Linked DNA regions of Priestia megaterium. The protein of the gene in region 2 binds, or shares a complex with, the protein of the main gene of each other region. Links are inferred from orthologs where the notes say so. Each region holds a gene or a part of one and is shown on either strand. Other genes may lie near its edges. The genes, in order: secG and secY.

Evidence for each region.
Region 1: the proteins of secY (region 2) and secG are in contact, whole or in part, in a crystal structure (PDB 5AWW), measured with the Thermus thermophilus proteins. The link is inferred for Priestia megaterium from one-to-one orthologs. Residues at the interface, in WP_096411648.1 of Thermus thermophilus: Leu14, Gln16, Arg17, Phe20, Ile34, Pro35, Pro37, Ile72, Arg108, Arg109, Asn112, Gln113, Arg116, Ile117, Ile120, Pro145, Gly146, Trp147, Phe152, Phe155, Val156, Val159, Thr160, Val162, Ala163, Gly164, Ala166, Leu167, Trp170, Glu173; in WP_223903268.1 of Thermus thermophilus: Tyr5, Ile9, Tyr12, Leu13, Ala16, Leu19, Val20, Val23, Leu24, Gln26, Glu27, Pro28, Gln30, Gly31, Ala32, Asp34, Leu35, Met36, Gly37, Gly38, Ser39, Ala40, Asp41, Leu42, Phe43, Ala45, Arg46, Val48, Tyr53, Thr56.

What each region holds. Positions count from the first base shown.
Region 1 is NZ_CP023317.1:4,773,711-4,781,531, reverse strand. Bases 1-2,656 are described here. They hold secG (preprotein translocase subunit SecG), read left to right. Parts: upstream 1-1,039; coding sequence 1,040-1,273; downstream 1,274-2,656. Other genes in these bases: rnr (ribonuclease R), read left to right, coding at 2,321-2,656; CEQ83_RS24555 (alpha/beta hydrolase), read left to right, coding at 1,542-2,282; eno (phosphopyruvate hydratase), read left to right, coding at 1-831. Outside these bases: more of rnr, read left to right, coding at 2,657-4,663; SsrA-binding protein SmpB, read left to right, coding at 4,809-5,276; modB (molybdate ABC transporter permease subunit), read right to left, coding at 5,930-6,586; modA (molybdate ABC transporter substrate-binding protein), read right to left, coding at 6,594-7,391; CEQ83_RS24525 (helical membrane plugin domain-containing protein), read right to left, coding at 7,517-7,821. UniProt on the Bacillus subtilis protein: Involved in protein export. Participates in an early event of protein translocation.
Region 2 is NZ_CP023317.1:121,100-129,240, reverse strand. What follows is about bases 507-3,482. They hold secY (preprotein translocase subunit SecY), read right to left. Parts: upstream 2,653-3,482; coding sequence 1,360-2,652; downstream 507-1,359. Other genes in these bases: rpsE (30S ribosomal protein S5), read right to left, coding at 3,323-3,482; rpmD (50S ribosomal protein L30), read right to left, coding at 3,126-3,308; rplO (50S ribosomal protein L15), read right to left, coding at 2,652-3,092; CEQ83_RS00695 (adenylate kinase), read right to left, coding at 640-1,293; map (type I methionyl aminopeptidase), read right to left, coding at 507-643. Outside these bases: more of map, read right to left, coding at 1-506; more of rpsE, read right to left, coding at 3,483-3,823; rplR (50S ribosomal protein L18), read right to left, coding at 3,844-4,206; rplF (50S ribosomal protein L6), read right to left, coding at 4,239-4,778; rpsH (30S ribosomal protein S8), read right to left, coding at 4,809-5,207; CEQ83_RS00655 (type Z 30S ribosomal protein S14), read right to left, coding at 5,238-5,423; rplE (50S ribosomal protein L5), read right to left, coding at 5,457-5,996; rplX (50S ribosomal protein L24), read right to left, coding at 6,028-6,339; rplN (50S ribosomal protein L14), read right to left, coding at 6,389-6,757; rpsQ (30S ribosomal protein S17), read right to left, coding at 6,809-7,072; rpmC (50S ribosomal protein L29), read right to left, coding at 7,098-7,298; rplP (50S ribosomal protein L16), read right to left, coding at 7,288-7,722; rpsC (30S ribosomal protein S3), read right to left, coding at 7,725-8,141. UniProt on the Bacillus subtilis protein: The central subunit of the protein translocation channel SecYEG. Consists of two halves formed by TMs 1-5 and 6-10.

The DNA.
Region 1 (7,821 bases), 4.7 Mb from region 2 along the record:
GCTGATAACAACGTTGACTTCCAAGAGTTCATGATTTTACCTGTAGGAGCTCCTACATTCAAAGAAGCAATCCGTATGGGTGCTGAAGTATTCCACGCGTTAAAATCTGTTTTATCTGCAAAAGGCTTAAACACAGCTGTAGGTGACGAAGGTGGATTCGCTCCAAACCTTGGTTCTAACCGTGAAGCATTAGAAGTAATTGTTGAAGCAATCGAAAAAGCTGGCTACAAAGCTGGTCAAGACATCCAATTAGGTATGGACGTTGCTTCTTCTGAATTCTTCAACAAAGAAACTGGTAAATATGACTTAGCAGGCGAAGGTCGTACAGGCGTAACTTCTGCTGAAATGGTAGATTTCTACGAGCAGTTAGTTAACGAATTCCCAATCGTTTCAATCGAAGACGGTTTAGACGAAAATGACTGGGATGGTCACAAGCTATTAACTGAGCGCATTGGCGGCAAAGTACAGCTTGTTGGTGACGATTTATTCGTAACAAACACGAAAAAACTTTCTCAAGGTATCGAACAAGGCGTAGGTAACTCTATCCTTATCAAAGTTAACCAAATCGGTACATTAACTGAAACGTTCGAAGCTATTGAAATGGCTAAACGTGCTGGTTACACAGCAGTAGTTTCTCACCGTTCTGGTGAAACTGAAGATGCAACAATCGCTGATATCGCTGTTGCAACAAATGCTGGTCAAATCAAAACTGGTTCTATGAGCCGTACAGACCGTATTGCGAAATACAACCAATTACTACGCATCGAAGACGAGCTAGGTGTTCTAGCTGTATACGATGGCGCTAAATCTTTCTACAACTTAAAAAAATAAGTTGAAATCATAAAAAACGGATGACGATTGTCATCCGTTTTTTTATGTTAAAATCCGGCGTATTTCGCTGTCATTACTTGTATGAGAGGGTTTTTTATGATAAATTAACCTTAGCGTAGTGCGCGTACTTTATCCCCGGTAATGCCAATCAGAAGGGATGAAGAAACCCCGCTGATTGACTATTACTTGGTGTAGGAGGTGTGTCTTAGTGCATACATTGCTGATTACTTTGCTAGTGATTGTTTCAATTGCATTGATTGTTGTGGTCGTTTTACAATCAAGCAAAACTACTGGATTATCTGGAGCTATTTCCGGTGGAGCTGAAACGTTATTTGGAAAACAAAAAGCACGTGGAATTGACTTAGTTTTACACCGTTTGACAGTAGTGTTATCTATCTTATTCTTTGCGTTAACACTTGCTGTATCTTATTTCAAACTTTAATATGTTACTGGATAGACTGCCACCTAATGCATACGTACTTGGTGTATACCAACTTATGTATTAGGTGGCTTTTTTAATGGGCGTGTTGAATACTTTAATTTCATTTTTAAGTAATGATATAATATAGCTTTAGAAAAAAGTACTAAATATAGTATAAAAGCGTAAAAGTTGACGGACACATCTCTTGTTATGTGATGACCGTCACATAAATACATGTTTTTTTCTATTATGACTGCAGATATTATAACTAAAAGGAGTTAAATGATATATGAAAATTGCACAACCAAAGCCATTTACATTTGAAGGCGGCGAAAAGGCTGTTTTATTACTTCACGGTTTTACCGGAAATTCTGCTGATGTTCGTATGTTAGGTCGTTTTTTAGAGAAAAAAGGATACACATGCCACGCACCTCACTATAAAGGACACGGTGTAGCGCCTGAAGAGCTTGTTCATACTGGTCCAAAAGATTGGTGGAAAGATGTCATGGAAGGCTATGAGTTTTTGAAAAGTAAAGGCCATGAAAGTATTGCCGCTGTAGGTCTTTCACTAGGTGGCGTATTTTCACTGAAATTAGGTTACACTGTACCTATAAAGGGTATTGTGCCTATGTGCGCGCCTATGTATATAAAGAGTGAAGAAGTCATGTATGAAGGTGTTTTAGCGTATGCACGCGAATATAAAAAGCGTGAAGGTAAATCGTCTGAACAGATTGAACAAGAAATGGAAGAGTTCAAACAAACACCAATGAACACGTTAAAGTCTTTACAGGAATTAATCGCTGAAGTGCGAAATTCAGTTGATATGATTTATGCACCGACATTTGTTGTACAAGGTCGTCATGATCATATGATTAATACAGACAGCGCCAATATTATTTATAATAGCGTCGAGTCTCCTACAAAAGATATAAAGTGGTACGAAGAATCTGGTCATACCATTACCTTTGATAAAGAGCGAGATCAGCTTCACGAGGATGTATATGCATTTTTGGAATCACTTGATTGGTAATAGAGATAATACGAATAATGAAAAAGGAGGGACATGATGTGAAAGAAGAAAATCAGCCCTATATGAATGAAATATTGGATTTTATGAAAAGGGATAATTACAAACCTTTGACTGTCCAAGAGCTTGCAAAAGAATTTAATACGGAGGATGCAGAGTCATTCAAAGAGTTTGTTAAGGCACTTGTTATTATGGAAGAGAAGGGTTTAATTATCCGAGCAAGAAATGACCGCTACGGGCTGCCGGAACAAATGAATTTTGTCAAAGGGAAAGTAAGCGGACATGCAAAAGGGTTTGCGTTCGTAGTTCCTGAAGAAAAAGATGCGGGTGATGTATTTATTCCCCCTACTGAAACAAACAATGCTATGCACGGAGATATTGTGCTTGCAAGAGTGTTATCAGAATCATCAGGTGCTCGTCGTGAAGGAACCATTGTAAAAATCTTAGAACGAGGTACCCAGCAAATTGTAGGTACGTATACGCAAAGCAAGAATTTCGGCTTTGTGATTGCGGATGACAAAAAAATTGCAGGTGATATCTTTATTCCCAAAGCAGCAAGAAACGGTGCAGTTGAAGGCCATAAAGTAGTAGTAGAGCTCACAACCTATCCGGAAGGCCGCATGAATGCAGAAGGAAAAGTTGTTCAAATTCTTGGACATAAAAACGATCCGGGGATCGATATCATTTCTGTTATCCATAAGCACGGTCTTCCTCAAGAATTTCCTGCTGACGCTTTAACGCAAGCAATTGATACACCTGAGACGATTGATGAAAAAGATATCGGTAACCGTCGCGATCTTCGGGATCAAGTTATTGTAACCATTGACGGAGCAGATGCAAAAGATTTGGATGACGCTGTAACGGTTACAGAGCTTGAAAACGGAAACTACAAATTAGGCGTTCATATTGCAGATGTAAGTCACTACGTTAAAGAAGGTTCTCCGATTGATGTAGAAGCAGCAGAGCGCGGAACAAGCGTCTATTTAGTAGACCGAGTTATTCCGATGATTCCTCACCGTTTATCTAACGGAATCTGCTCATTAAATCCAAAAGTTAACCGTTTTACACTTTCTTGTGAGATGGAAATTAATCCACAAGGTGAAGTAGTAAAACATGAGATTTTTGAAAGTGTCATCAAAACGACAGAACGAATGACGTATTCAGATGTGAACAAAATCTTAGTGGATAAAGATGAAGAAGTGTTAGAACGCTACGAGCCAATCGTTCCGATGTTTGAGCGTATGGAAAAGCTGGCAGCTATTCTTCGTAAAAAGAGAATGGATCGCGGTGCCATTGATTTTGATTTCAAAGAAGCAAAAGTATTGGTAGATGATGATGGACATCCTCACGATGTTATTTTGCGTGAACGTTCAGTTGCTGAAAAGCTAATCGAAGAATTTATGCTGGCGGCGAATGAAACAGTAGCAGAACATTTTCACTGGATGAACGTACCGTTTATTTATCGTATTCATGAAGATCCAGATGCAGAGAAGCTTACTCGTTTCTTAGAGTTTATTACAAACTTTGGTTATACAGTGAAAGGGACAGGCAACGATATTCATCCGCGTGCGCTGCAAGATATTTTAGAAGAAGTAAAGGGTACGCCTGAAGAGATGGTTATTTCAACTGTTATGCTTCGTTCGATGAAACAAGCGAAATATGAAGCAGAAAGTTTAGGCCACTTTGGTTTATCAGCTGAATTCTATACGCATTTTACGTCTCCAATCCGTCGTTATCCGGATTTAATCGTTCATCGTCTCATTCGTACGTATTTAATTGAAGGAAAAACAGATCAGCAAACGCAAGAAAAATGGCGCGAGCTTCTGCCTGATGTTGCTGAGCATTCTTCTAATATGGAACGTCGTTCAGTTGACGCTGAGCGAGAAACGGACGATATGAAAAAAGCTGAGTTTATGGCTGATAAAGTTGGGGAAGTATTCAATGGTATTATTAGCTCTGTTACAAACTTTGGGATGTTCGTGGAGCTAGAAAATACGATTGAAGGGTTAGTTCATGTTAGTGACTTAACGGATGACTATTATCGTTACGACGAACGTCATTATGCGATGATTGGAGAAAGAACGGGCAACGTCTTCCGAATTGGAGACGAAATTGAAGTGAAAGTTGCCGATGTGAATAAAGACGAGCGTTCAGTGGACTTTGTTATTGTGGGAATGAAAGAAGGCCGCAAACGCTTATCTAAAGATCGTCCTAAAGTGATTAAGGCAAAGCAAAAGTCACGCAAAGATGATAAAGGAAAAGGTCGAGAGGGCAGCCGAAGCAAAAATGAAGAGTGGTCTACTCAAAAACCAAAGAAGAAAAAGAAAAAAAGATTCTTCGAAGGCGCTCCAAACGTTAAGCGCAAAAAGAAAAAGCGCAAATAATCGACAGCAGTGAAGCAGAAGGGTAGACCTTCTGCTTCAAAACAGCTCTATTAAACGTTTTAGTTGTTGTTTAGATTTCCATACAGTAAAATGATACATAATATCATACATATACGTAAGTACGGCTGAAGGGAAGGAACGTTTTATGCCAAAAGGTGAAGGGAAATTAATTGCACAAAACAAAAAAGCCCGCCACGACTTTTTTATTGAAGAAACATATGAGACGGGTATTGTTCTACAAGGAACGGAAATTAAATCAATTCGTAATGGTCGTGTGAATTTAAAGGACTCTTTTGCTCGTGTGCAAAACGGAGAAGTATTTTTACACAATATGCACGTTAGTCCTTACGAACAAGGAAATCGATACAATCATGAGCCACTTCGTACACGAAAGCTATTGCTGCATAAACGCGAAATCAGCAAGCTAATTGGCTATTCAAAAGAAACAGGTTATTCACTAGTTCCGTTAAAAGTGTATTTGAAAAATGGATACGCAAAGGTTTTACTAGGGCTTGGTAAGGGTAAAAAGAAATATGATAAGCGTGAAGACTTAAAGCGTAAAGAAGCCAAGCGTGATATCGAACGAGCATTTCGTGATCGTCAAAAGATGTAAAATTACAAAATCTTACAATTGCAAAATGCTCATTTTGTGATATAATAAATATTGTTATCAGTTAGATTTCATTTTGCACACTGAAGTCGCTATCTGATGTAAGAATTTTTCTTACACATTCCGACTCCCTTTTATATGGGGACGTTACGGATTCGACAGGGATAGTTCGAGCTTAGGTTGCGAGTCGAGGAGATGGCCTCGTTAAAACATCAACGCCAATAATAACTGGCAAATCTAACAATAACTTCGCTTTAGCTGCATAATAGTAGCTTAGCGGTTCCTCCCTCCATCGCCCATGTGGTAGGGTAAGGGACTCACTTTAAGTGGGCTACGCCAGAGTTCGCCGTCTGAGGACGAAGGAAGAGAATAATCAGACTAGCGACTGGGACGCCTGTTGGTAGGCAGAACAGCTCGCGAATGATCAATATGCCAACTACACTCGTAGACGCTTAAGTGGCGATATTTCTGGACGTGGGTTCGACTCCCACCGTCTCCACCAAATACATATTTTTGGTGGCTTACCTTACTTATAACAGGAGCTAATCAAATGTATGATCTACATTTGATTAGCTCCTTTTTAATTTATGATGTATGTAAAATTGAAAAAGCGGTACAAAAGTAAAAGGATGCCTCTTTGTGTAAGAGGCATCCTTTTACTTTTGTTTAAGCTGAACAAAAAGCAGCATAAGAAAGGAAAGAAAGACGATCGAGATAACCCATAGCCAAGCGAGATTCGTGTTTCCAGAGTCAATCGCGACGTAGATAGCGGTAGGAACAGTTTGAGTTTCACCTGGAATATTGCCAGCAAACATCAAAGTGGCTCCAAATTCTCCGAGTGCTCTTGCCAGACTTAACACACCTCCTGTTACGATAGCTTTAGAAGCTAAAGGAATGGAAATAAAGAAAAAGACTTTCCATTCGCTTGCACCATCTACTCGAGCTGCGTCTTCAATTTCATGATCAACGCCTTGGAAGCCCGTTTTGGCAGATTGATACATAAGGGGAAACGCAACGACAACGGATGCAATAACAGCTGCCCACCACGTAAAAATAACGGGTTGTTGAAAGAACCATTCAATTGCTCGGCCGAGTAGGCTGTGTTTTCCGAATATGACAATCAATAAAAATCCAACAACGGACGGAGGCAGGACCAATGGCAGCATCAACACCGTTTCAACCATCACTTTTCCCTTAAAGTGTTTCCTTGATAACAGTTTTCCTATAACAGTGCCTAGAATAATCACGACAAATCCCGCTACTAATGCAATTTTAAGCGATAGCTGAAGAGGAGATAAAAACTCTTGAATCATAGCAGTCTCAATTCGCAGTGAAACCGTATTTTTTAAACGTGTTAAGAGCCGTCTTACTTTGTAAAAATTGATAAAAATCCTTGGCTTCTTGTGGATGTTTCGAATCCTTAATAACGCCTACAGGATATACAATTGGTTTGTGAGTGCTATGATCTGCAGTGGCTACAATCTTCACTTTTTTTGAAATCAACGCATCGGTTTTATAAACAACTCCAGCTTCAACGTTTCCTGTCTCCACATAGGAAAGCACCTGGCGTACGTCTTTTGCATAGACGGTTTTAGGCTCAACGTTTTTCCACAGATTCATGTGTTCAAAAGTCTCTTTTGCATACTGTCCGGCAGGAACGGATTCCGGTATGCCAAGTGCAATTTTTTGAACAGCAGGCTTTGATAGATCTTCAAAATTTTTGATGGCAGCCGAATTATTCTTTGGGACGATAAGCACAAGGTCGTTGCCAACCAAGTCAGTTCCATTTTCTTTAGAAATAACTCCCGACTTTACCAGTGCATCAAACTTATCTTCCGCTGCTGAAAAAAACAAATCAGCCGGTGCGCCGTTTTCGATTTGCTGTTGCAGCGAGCCTGAAGCCCCAAAATTAAATTTTAAGTCGACATTCGGATGCTTTGTTTCATATTGCTTTTGAATATCAGTAAGCGCATCTTTTAAGCTGGCTGCAGCGGATATCGTTAAGCTGACGTTTTGGTACTGAGCCGCTGATTGACTCGTATTTGTTCCGTTCGAACAAGCAGCAGTAAACATAATTAAAAATAATAGTGCGAATAAGGGTTTAAAGTATTGTTGCATCGTGTCACCTCAATTAGTTTTAGTAGAGCAATTTAGTATAACTATATCACGTTCACTTAGAAAGGGACTTCCTAAAAAGAAAACAGCGACTTGAAAGGGAAAAAACTTTCAAGTCGCTGTCTTATTTACTCTTCCAACGCTTTGCCCATTCCTTTTAAAAAGTGAAGTCCAAATCCAATTGCACGATTAACATCTGGATCATTTAGCGCTTTTATAAGAGCTAACGCACTTACTTTTTTTCCTGTTTTTACATATTCATTTGCTTCGTTCATACCAGCTGTTGCACTGTTCACAAGTTTAGCGGTTACCTCTGGGTCTGCCTTCATCAAACCGCTGCTTGCACCCATAAGGGTATTAATTAAATTGGTTACGGGTTCTCTAGAAATTTGATGAAGCGCAATTTTTGAGATTTTTTCTTTTGCTTGAATCA
Region 2 (8,141 bases):
GTAATGTCTTTACATATCGCATACCAGCATTCACCATTGGCTCAACTGCCAATACCATGCCTGGACGTAGACGCGGTCCTTTATTCGGTGGACCATAATGAGGTACTTGCGGATCTTCATGTAAGTCTTTGCCGACACCATGGCCAACATATTCTCTTACAATCGAAAAGTTACGTGATTCTGCGTACTGTTGAATAGCATGTGAAATATTCGACAAACGCTCACCCGGCTTCGCTTCTGCTAATCCTTTGTAGAGAGATTGCTCAGTCACATCAAGCAGCTCTTGATTTTCTAATGAAATCTTTCCTACTCCATATGTCCAAGCTGAGTCACCATGATAGCCACCGAATTTAGCTCCGATGTCTAAACTGATGATATCCCCTTCATTAAGCTTGCGTTCTCCCGGAATACCATGAACTAATTCTTCATTCACAGAAGCACATACACTGCCGCGAAAACCATTATACCCTTTAAAAGACGGAATTGCATCATGTTGACGAATAAAATTTTCAGCAATTGCATCCAATTCTATAGTCGTAATACCTGGAACGATATGTTTTTTCAACTCTTGATGAGTTAAAGCCACGATTCGTCCAGCTTCACGCATGACCTCAATTTCCTCTGGTGTCTTGCAAATGATCATTGCTTAACCCCAGCAAGTAATTGACGAACATCCTCAAACACAATGTTAATATCTTGATTACCATTAATATTGCGTAGATAACCTTTTTCTTGATAAAAATCAAGTAGAGGTTGAGATTGTTTAACATTAACTGAAAGTCTAGTTGAAACCGTCTCAGCATTGTCATCTGCACGTTGATAAAGCTCTCCGCCACATTTGTCACAAACTCCTTCTTTCGCAGGAGGATTGAATACTAAGTGGTAAGTAGCTCCGCAATCTTTACAAATGCGGCGTCCAGTAAGACGCTCCATTAAAATGCTTTGATCTACATCAATATTAATCACATAATCAATTTGCTTGTTTAGTTCTTTTGTAATTGTTTCAAGAGCTTCTGCTTGGGCTACTGTTCTCGGGAAGCCATCAAGTAAAAAGCCGTTTTCACAATCTTGTTTGTTTAAACGCTCGCGCACAATTCCAATTGTTACTTCATCAGGAACAAGGTTACCTTGGTCCATAAATGATTTAGCTTTTAAACCTAGTTGCGTTCCTTCTTTAATTGCAGCTCGGAACATATCTCCTGTTGAGATATGAGGGATATCGTAATGCTCAACGATTTTTTCTGCTTGAGTACCTTTCCCAGCACCAGGAAGGCCCATTAACACTAAATTCATTTCTTGCTTCCCCCTCAGTATCTTATCCGTTTAATGGGAAAGCAGCCTGCCTCCCACTAAACAGCTTTACTTAATAAATCCCTTATAATGGCGTTTCACTAATTGACTCTCAAGTTGTTTCATTGTCTCAAGAGCTACACCGACAACAATTAACAAACTAGTACCGCCGATCTGAGCAGATGAGGGTAGGTTTGCAATTTTGATGAACAGAACCGGCAACACAGCAATTAACGCAAGGAATATCGAACCGATTAATGTCAGACGATATAACACTTTCGTTAAATAAGCTTGTGTGCTTTTACCAGGACGGATGCCTGGGATGTAGCCACCTTGCTTTTTCAAGTTCTCTGCTACTTGTTCAGGGTTAACTTGAACAAATGTATAGAAGTAACAAAAAGCAATGATTAACGCTACATACACTATCATACCAATTGGCTTAGTATAGTCAAATGTATTCTGAATCCACGTCGTTACATCATTTGGACCGAAAAATGATGCAATTGTTGGTGGTGTGATAATAAATGAAACTGCAAAGATAACAGGAATAACCCCAGCAGCATTTACTTTTAACGGTAAATGAGTGGATTGACCTCCAACAGGATTACGACCAGCTGAACCCTTTGCATATTGAATAGGAATTTTTCGTAGCGCTTGTTGGAAGTAAATAACCCCAACAATAATAGCTAAAACTGCAATCGCAATTAAAACTACCGTTACGATACGAATGAATAATTGATCCCCAACGTCTTCAAATTGCTGTGCATAAATTTGATTTAATGTTGTCGGAATACCAGCTGCAATCCCAGCAAAGATAATGATAGAAATACCATTACCTACGCCTTTTGCAGTAATCTGTTCTCCTAACCACATTAAGAAGGCAGTACCTGCCGTTAACACTGTAGCAATTAGAAGATACGTAGAAATTCCTGGATTAGCGATCAATTGTCCGCCCGAAATATTGTTGAATCCTATAGACATACCTAAAGCCTGGATAAATCCAAGCACAATTGTTCCATAACGAGTTACTTGAGCTAATTTACGGCGCCCAACATCTCCCTGCTTTGACCATTCTGTAAACTTAGGTACAACATCCATCTGCAATAATTGGACGATGATGGATGCTGTAATATAAGGCATAATGCCCATAGCAAGAATGGAAAAGTTTTTTAACGCGCCGCCGCCAAATGTATTCAGAACTCCGAATACATTTAACCCATCTTGCAATTTTAGTACATCCGTATTAACACTTGGTACAGGAATAAATGTACCAATTCGGAAGACAATTAACATTAACAAAGTGAAAAAGATTTTTTGTCTTATTTCACGCACGCGCATTAAATTGGAGATTGTTTGAAACATTAGATCACCTCAACTGTACCGCCAGCAGCTTCGATAGCTTCTTTAGCAGTTGAAGAGAATTTAGCAGCTTTAACAGTTAGCTTAGAGTTTAATGTACCGTTTCCTAGTACTTTAACGCCAGCTTTTGCTTTGCTTACTAAACCAGTTTCGATTAATAATTCTGGTGTTACTTCAGTTCCATCTTCAAAACGGTTAAGAGCTTCTAAATTAACGATCGCGTATTCTTTGCGATTGATATTAGTGAACCCACGTTTTGGAAGACGACGGAATAAAGGAGTTTGACCACCTTCGAAGCCAGGTCTTACGCCACCGCCAGAGCGAGCGTTTTGCCCTTTGTGACCTTTACCTGAAGTCTTTCCGTTACCTGAACCAGTACCACGACCTACACGGTTACGTACTTTACGTGAACCTTCAGCTGGTTTCAATTCATGAAGTTTCATTCCGGAGCACCTCCTTAGAGTGACAATTTATACTTATTGCTCTTTTACTGTAACAAGGTGAGCTACTTTGTTAATCATTCCGCGAATTGCAGGATTATCGTCTTGAACGACAGTTTGATTTAACTTACGTAGGCCAAGTGTACGAACAGTTACACGTTGATCTTCTGGACGACCAATTACGCTACGAGTAAGGGTAATTGCTAGTTTGTTTGCCATTCCATATCCCTCCCTTATCCTAACAGTTCTTCTACAGTCTTGCCACGTAGTTTTGCAACATCTTCAGCACGTTTTAGGTTAGCTAAACCGTTAAGAGTTGCACGTACCATGTTGATTGGAGTGTTTGAACCTAAAGATTTAGATAGAATATCACTTACTCCACCCAATTCTAGTACCGCACGAACTGGGCCACCAGCGATAACTCCTGTACCTTCAGAAGCAGGTTTTAAGAAAATTTGACCTGCACCAAATTGTCCAAGGATTTCGTGTGGAATAGTTGTACCAACCATAGGTACAGTAATTAAGTTTTTCTTCGCATCTTCAATTGCTTTACGGATTGCATCTGGTACCTCTTGTGCTTTACCAGTACCGAATCCAACGTGACCGTTTTTGTCACCAACTACAACTAATGCAGCGAAGCGGAAACGACGTCCACCTTTCACAACTTTAGCTACGCGGTTAACGGTAACAACACGTTCTTCAAGCTCTAATTTATTTGGATCAATACGACGCATGATTTTCCCTCCTTTTACAATTAGAATTGTAATCCAGCTTCACGAGCAGCGTCAGCTAATGCTTTAACACGGCCATGATATAAATAACCGCCACGGTCGAATACTACTTCGTTTACACCTTTTTCTACTGCGCGTTTAGCGACTAATTCGCCAACTTTGATAGCAGCTTCAGTGTTACCAGTGCTTTCTAAAGTCAGGTCTTTATCTAACGTTGAAGCACTTGCGATTGTTACTGAATTTAAATCGTCGATAACTTGTGCGTAAATATGTTGATTAGAACGGAACACGTTTAAACGCGGACGAGTTGCAGTTCCAGATAACTTCGCACGAACACGAGCATGTCTTTTTTTACGAACTTTGTTTTTATCAAGCTTCGTGATCATTTCGGGCACTCCTTTCTTTTACCTAACCGGCATTACTTCTTAGCAGTTTTACCTTCTTTACGACGTACATATTCGCCTTCGTAACGAATACCTTTACCTTTGTAAGGCTCTGGTGGACGAACGTCACGAATATTTGCAGCTAATGCACCTACGCGTTCTTTATCAATACCTTTAATAACGATCTTAGTTTGAGAAGGAACTTCGATTTCAATTCCTGTTTCAGGAGTAATCTCAACTGGGTGAGAGTATCCAACGCTCAATACTAATTTGCTACCAGATTTTTGTGCACGGTAACCTACACCGACTAATTCTAAACCACGTTCGAATCCTTTAGTAACACCTTCAACCATGTTACCTAAAAGGCTACGAGTAGTTCCATGAAGAGCGCGGTGCTCTTTATTGTCACTAGGACGATTAACAACTAATACGTTGTCTTCAACTTTAATTTCGATTTCAGGGTGGAATGTACGAGTTAATTCACCCTTTGGTCCTTTTACAGTTACAGTGTTGCTCTCGTTCGTAACTGTAACACCTGCTGGAAGTTCTAAAGGCTTTTTACCAACACGTGACATAGTTACACCTCCATTCACATTTAAAACTTATTACCAAACGTACGCTAATACTTCTCCACCAGTTTGCTTTTGACGAGCTTCTTTGTCAGTTAAAACACCTTGAGAAGTAGAAACGATTGCGATACCTAAACCGTTAAGTACACGTGGTACTTCGTTAGTTTTTGCATAAACACGTAGACCAGGTTTACTGATACGTTTTAAGCCTGTAATTACACGTTCGTTATTTGAACCGTATTTTAAGAAGATACGGATAATACCTTGTTTGTTGTCTTCGATGTATTCTACATCACGTACGAAACCCTCACGCTTAAGGATTTCTGCAATTTGCTTCTTAATGTTAGAAGCAGGAACTTCAATTTTCTCATGACGAACCATGTTCGCATTGCGGATACGAGTTAGTAAATCTGCAATAGGATCAGTCATTACCATATTAATTTACCTCCTTCCCAAACTTGGGTTTTACCAACTAGCTTTTTTAACACCAGGAATTTGACCTTTATAAGCAAGCTCACGGAAACAAATACGGCAAAGCTTGAATTTACGTAGTACTGAGTGTGGACGTCCACAACGTTCGCAACGTGTATACTCTTGTACTTGGAATTTTTGCTGGCGTTTTTGCTTCGCAATCATTGATTTTTTAGCCACATTTTCGCCTCCTCTGCTTAACGTTGGCAGTTATTACTTCTGGAATGGCATACCGAACTGAGTTAAAAGCTCACGAGCTTCTTCATCAGTGTTTGCTGTTGTAACAATAACGATATCCATACCACGAACTTTAGTTACTTTATCATAATCGATCTCTGGGAAGATCAATTGTTCTTTAACACCTAACGTGTAGTTTCCACGACCATCAAATGCTTTTTTAGATACACCACGGAAATCGCGCACACGTGGAAGTGATACTGATACTAATTTATCGAAGAATTCGTACATACGCTCGCCGCGTAAAGTAACTTTCGCACCGATTGGCATACCTTCACGAAGACGGAAACCAGCGATAGATTTTTTCGCACGAGTTACAACAGGTTTTTGACCAGTGATTTCAGCTAGTTCTTCAACAGCGTTATCTAAAGCTTTTGAGTTAGAAACAGCATCACCGATACCCATGTTGATTACGATCTTGTCGATTTTTGGCACTTGCATTACAGATTCATAATTAAACTTGCTAACTAGAGCAGGAGTAATCTCTTTTGTAAATTTCTCTTTAAGACGGTTCATGTGAACTAAACCTCCCTTCACATTTCATTAATTATTTATCTAAAGTTTCACCAGATTTTTTTGCTACACGTACCTTTTTGCCATCGATAACTTGGTACCCAACACGAGTTGGCTCACCAGATTTAGGATCCAACGGCATTACGTTTGATACGTGGATAGGTGCCTCTTGGCTAACGATTCCACCTTGTGGATTTACTTGAGAAGGTTTAGAGTGTTTTTTCACAACGTTCACGCCTTCAACAAGTACACGGTCTTTCTTTGGGAAAGCTGCAAGTACTTCACCTTGCTTACCTTTGTCTTTACCAGAGATAACCACTACTTTGTCGCCCTTTTTAACATGCATCCTATTCGCACCTCCTTAAAAGGCATTTTGTATTTGTTCTATATATCAATTAGATAACTTCTGGAGCCAATGATACGATCTTCATGAAGTTGTTATCACGTAATTCACGAGCAACTGGTCCGAAGATACGAGTACCACGTGGTCCTTTGTCGTCACGGATGATTACGCAAGCATTTTCGTCGAAACGGATGTAAGAACCGTCAGTACGGCGAACACCACTTTTTGTACGTACAACAACAGCTTTAACAACGTCACCTTTTTTAACAACGCCTCCTGGTGTTGCTTGTTTCACCGTACAAACGATAACATCACCAATGTTTGCTGTCTTACGACCTGAACCACCAAGTACTTTAATAGTAAGTACCTCACGTGCACCAGAGTTGTCTGCAACTTTTAAACGAGATTCTTGTTGAATCATGTACGAAACCTCCCTTCGGATGAATCATTCTTATCCGATCTATCTTAACTATTAGATGATAACAGCTTTTTCTACAACTTCTACTAGACGGAAACGTTTAGTAGCTGATAACGGACGAGTTTCCATGATCTTCACGATATCGCCTAGTTGAGCTGTATTGTTTTCATCGTGAGCTTTGAATTTCTTTGAGTATTTTACACGCTTGCCATAAAGCGAATGCTTTTTGTAAGTTTCAACAAGAACAGTAACAGTCTTATCCATTTTGTCAGAAACTACGCGGCCAGTGTAAACTTTACGTTGGTTGCGTTCACTCATTCTGAAAGCCTCCTCTCAGACTTAATTATTTATTAGCAGCAATCTCTCTTTCACGAACTACAGTTTTCATACGAGCGATCGATTTGCGCACTTCGCGAATACGAGTAGTATTCTCTAATTGTCCAGTCGCTAATTGGAAACGAAGGTTAAACAACTCTTCTTTTAAAGCCTTAACTTTTTGTTCAATTTCAGCAGTGGTAAGGTCACGAATTTCATTAGCTTTCATTAGAATCACCACCAATTTCTTCACGTTTTACAAACTTACATTTTACAGGTAGCTTGTGTGCAGCTAAACGTAAAGCTTCACGTGCAACCTCTTCAGATACACCTGAAATTTCAAACATTACTTTTCCAGGTTTAACAACTGCTACCCAACCTTCAGGAGCACCTTTACCAGAACCCATTCGGACTTCTAGAGGCTTAGCAGTATAAGGTTTAGAAGGGAAAATTTTAATCCATACTTTACCGCCACGTTTCATGTAACGAGTCATTGCGATACGAGCAGCTTCGATTTGACGGTTTGTAATCCAAGAAGCTTCAGTAGCTTGTAAACCGAATTCACCGAAATGTACTTCCGTACCACCTTTAGCGCGTCCACGCATTTTTCCGCGATGTTCGCGACGATATTTAACGCGTTTTGGTAATAACATAATTATTTTCCTCCTTCCTCAGTTTTCTTTTTAGTAGGAAGAACCTCTCCACGATAGATCCATACTTTCACACCAAGTTTACCATAAGTAGTATCTGCTTCAGCGTGAGCATAGTCAATATCAGCGCGAAGTGTATGAAGTGGAACTGTACCTTCACTGTAATATTCAGAACGAGCAATATCAGCTCCGCCTAAACGACCAGATACCATTGTTTTGATACCTTGTGCGCCAGCACGCATACTACGTTGGATAGCTTGCTTTTGAGCACGACGGAATGATACACGGTTCTCAAGTTGGCGAGCGATGTTTTCAGCTACTAGTTTAGCATCTAAATCTGCTCGTTTAATTTCAAGGATGTTAATGTGTACACGCTTGCCTGTTAATTGGTTAAGAGCTTTACGAAGTGATTCTACTTCAGT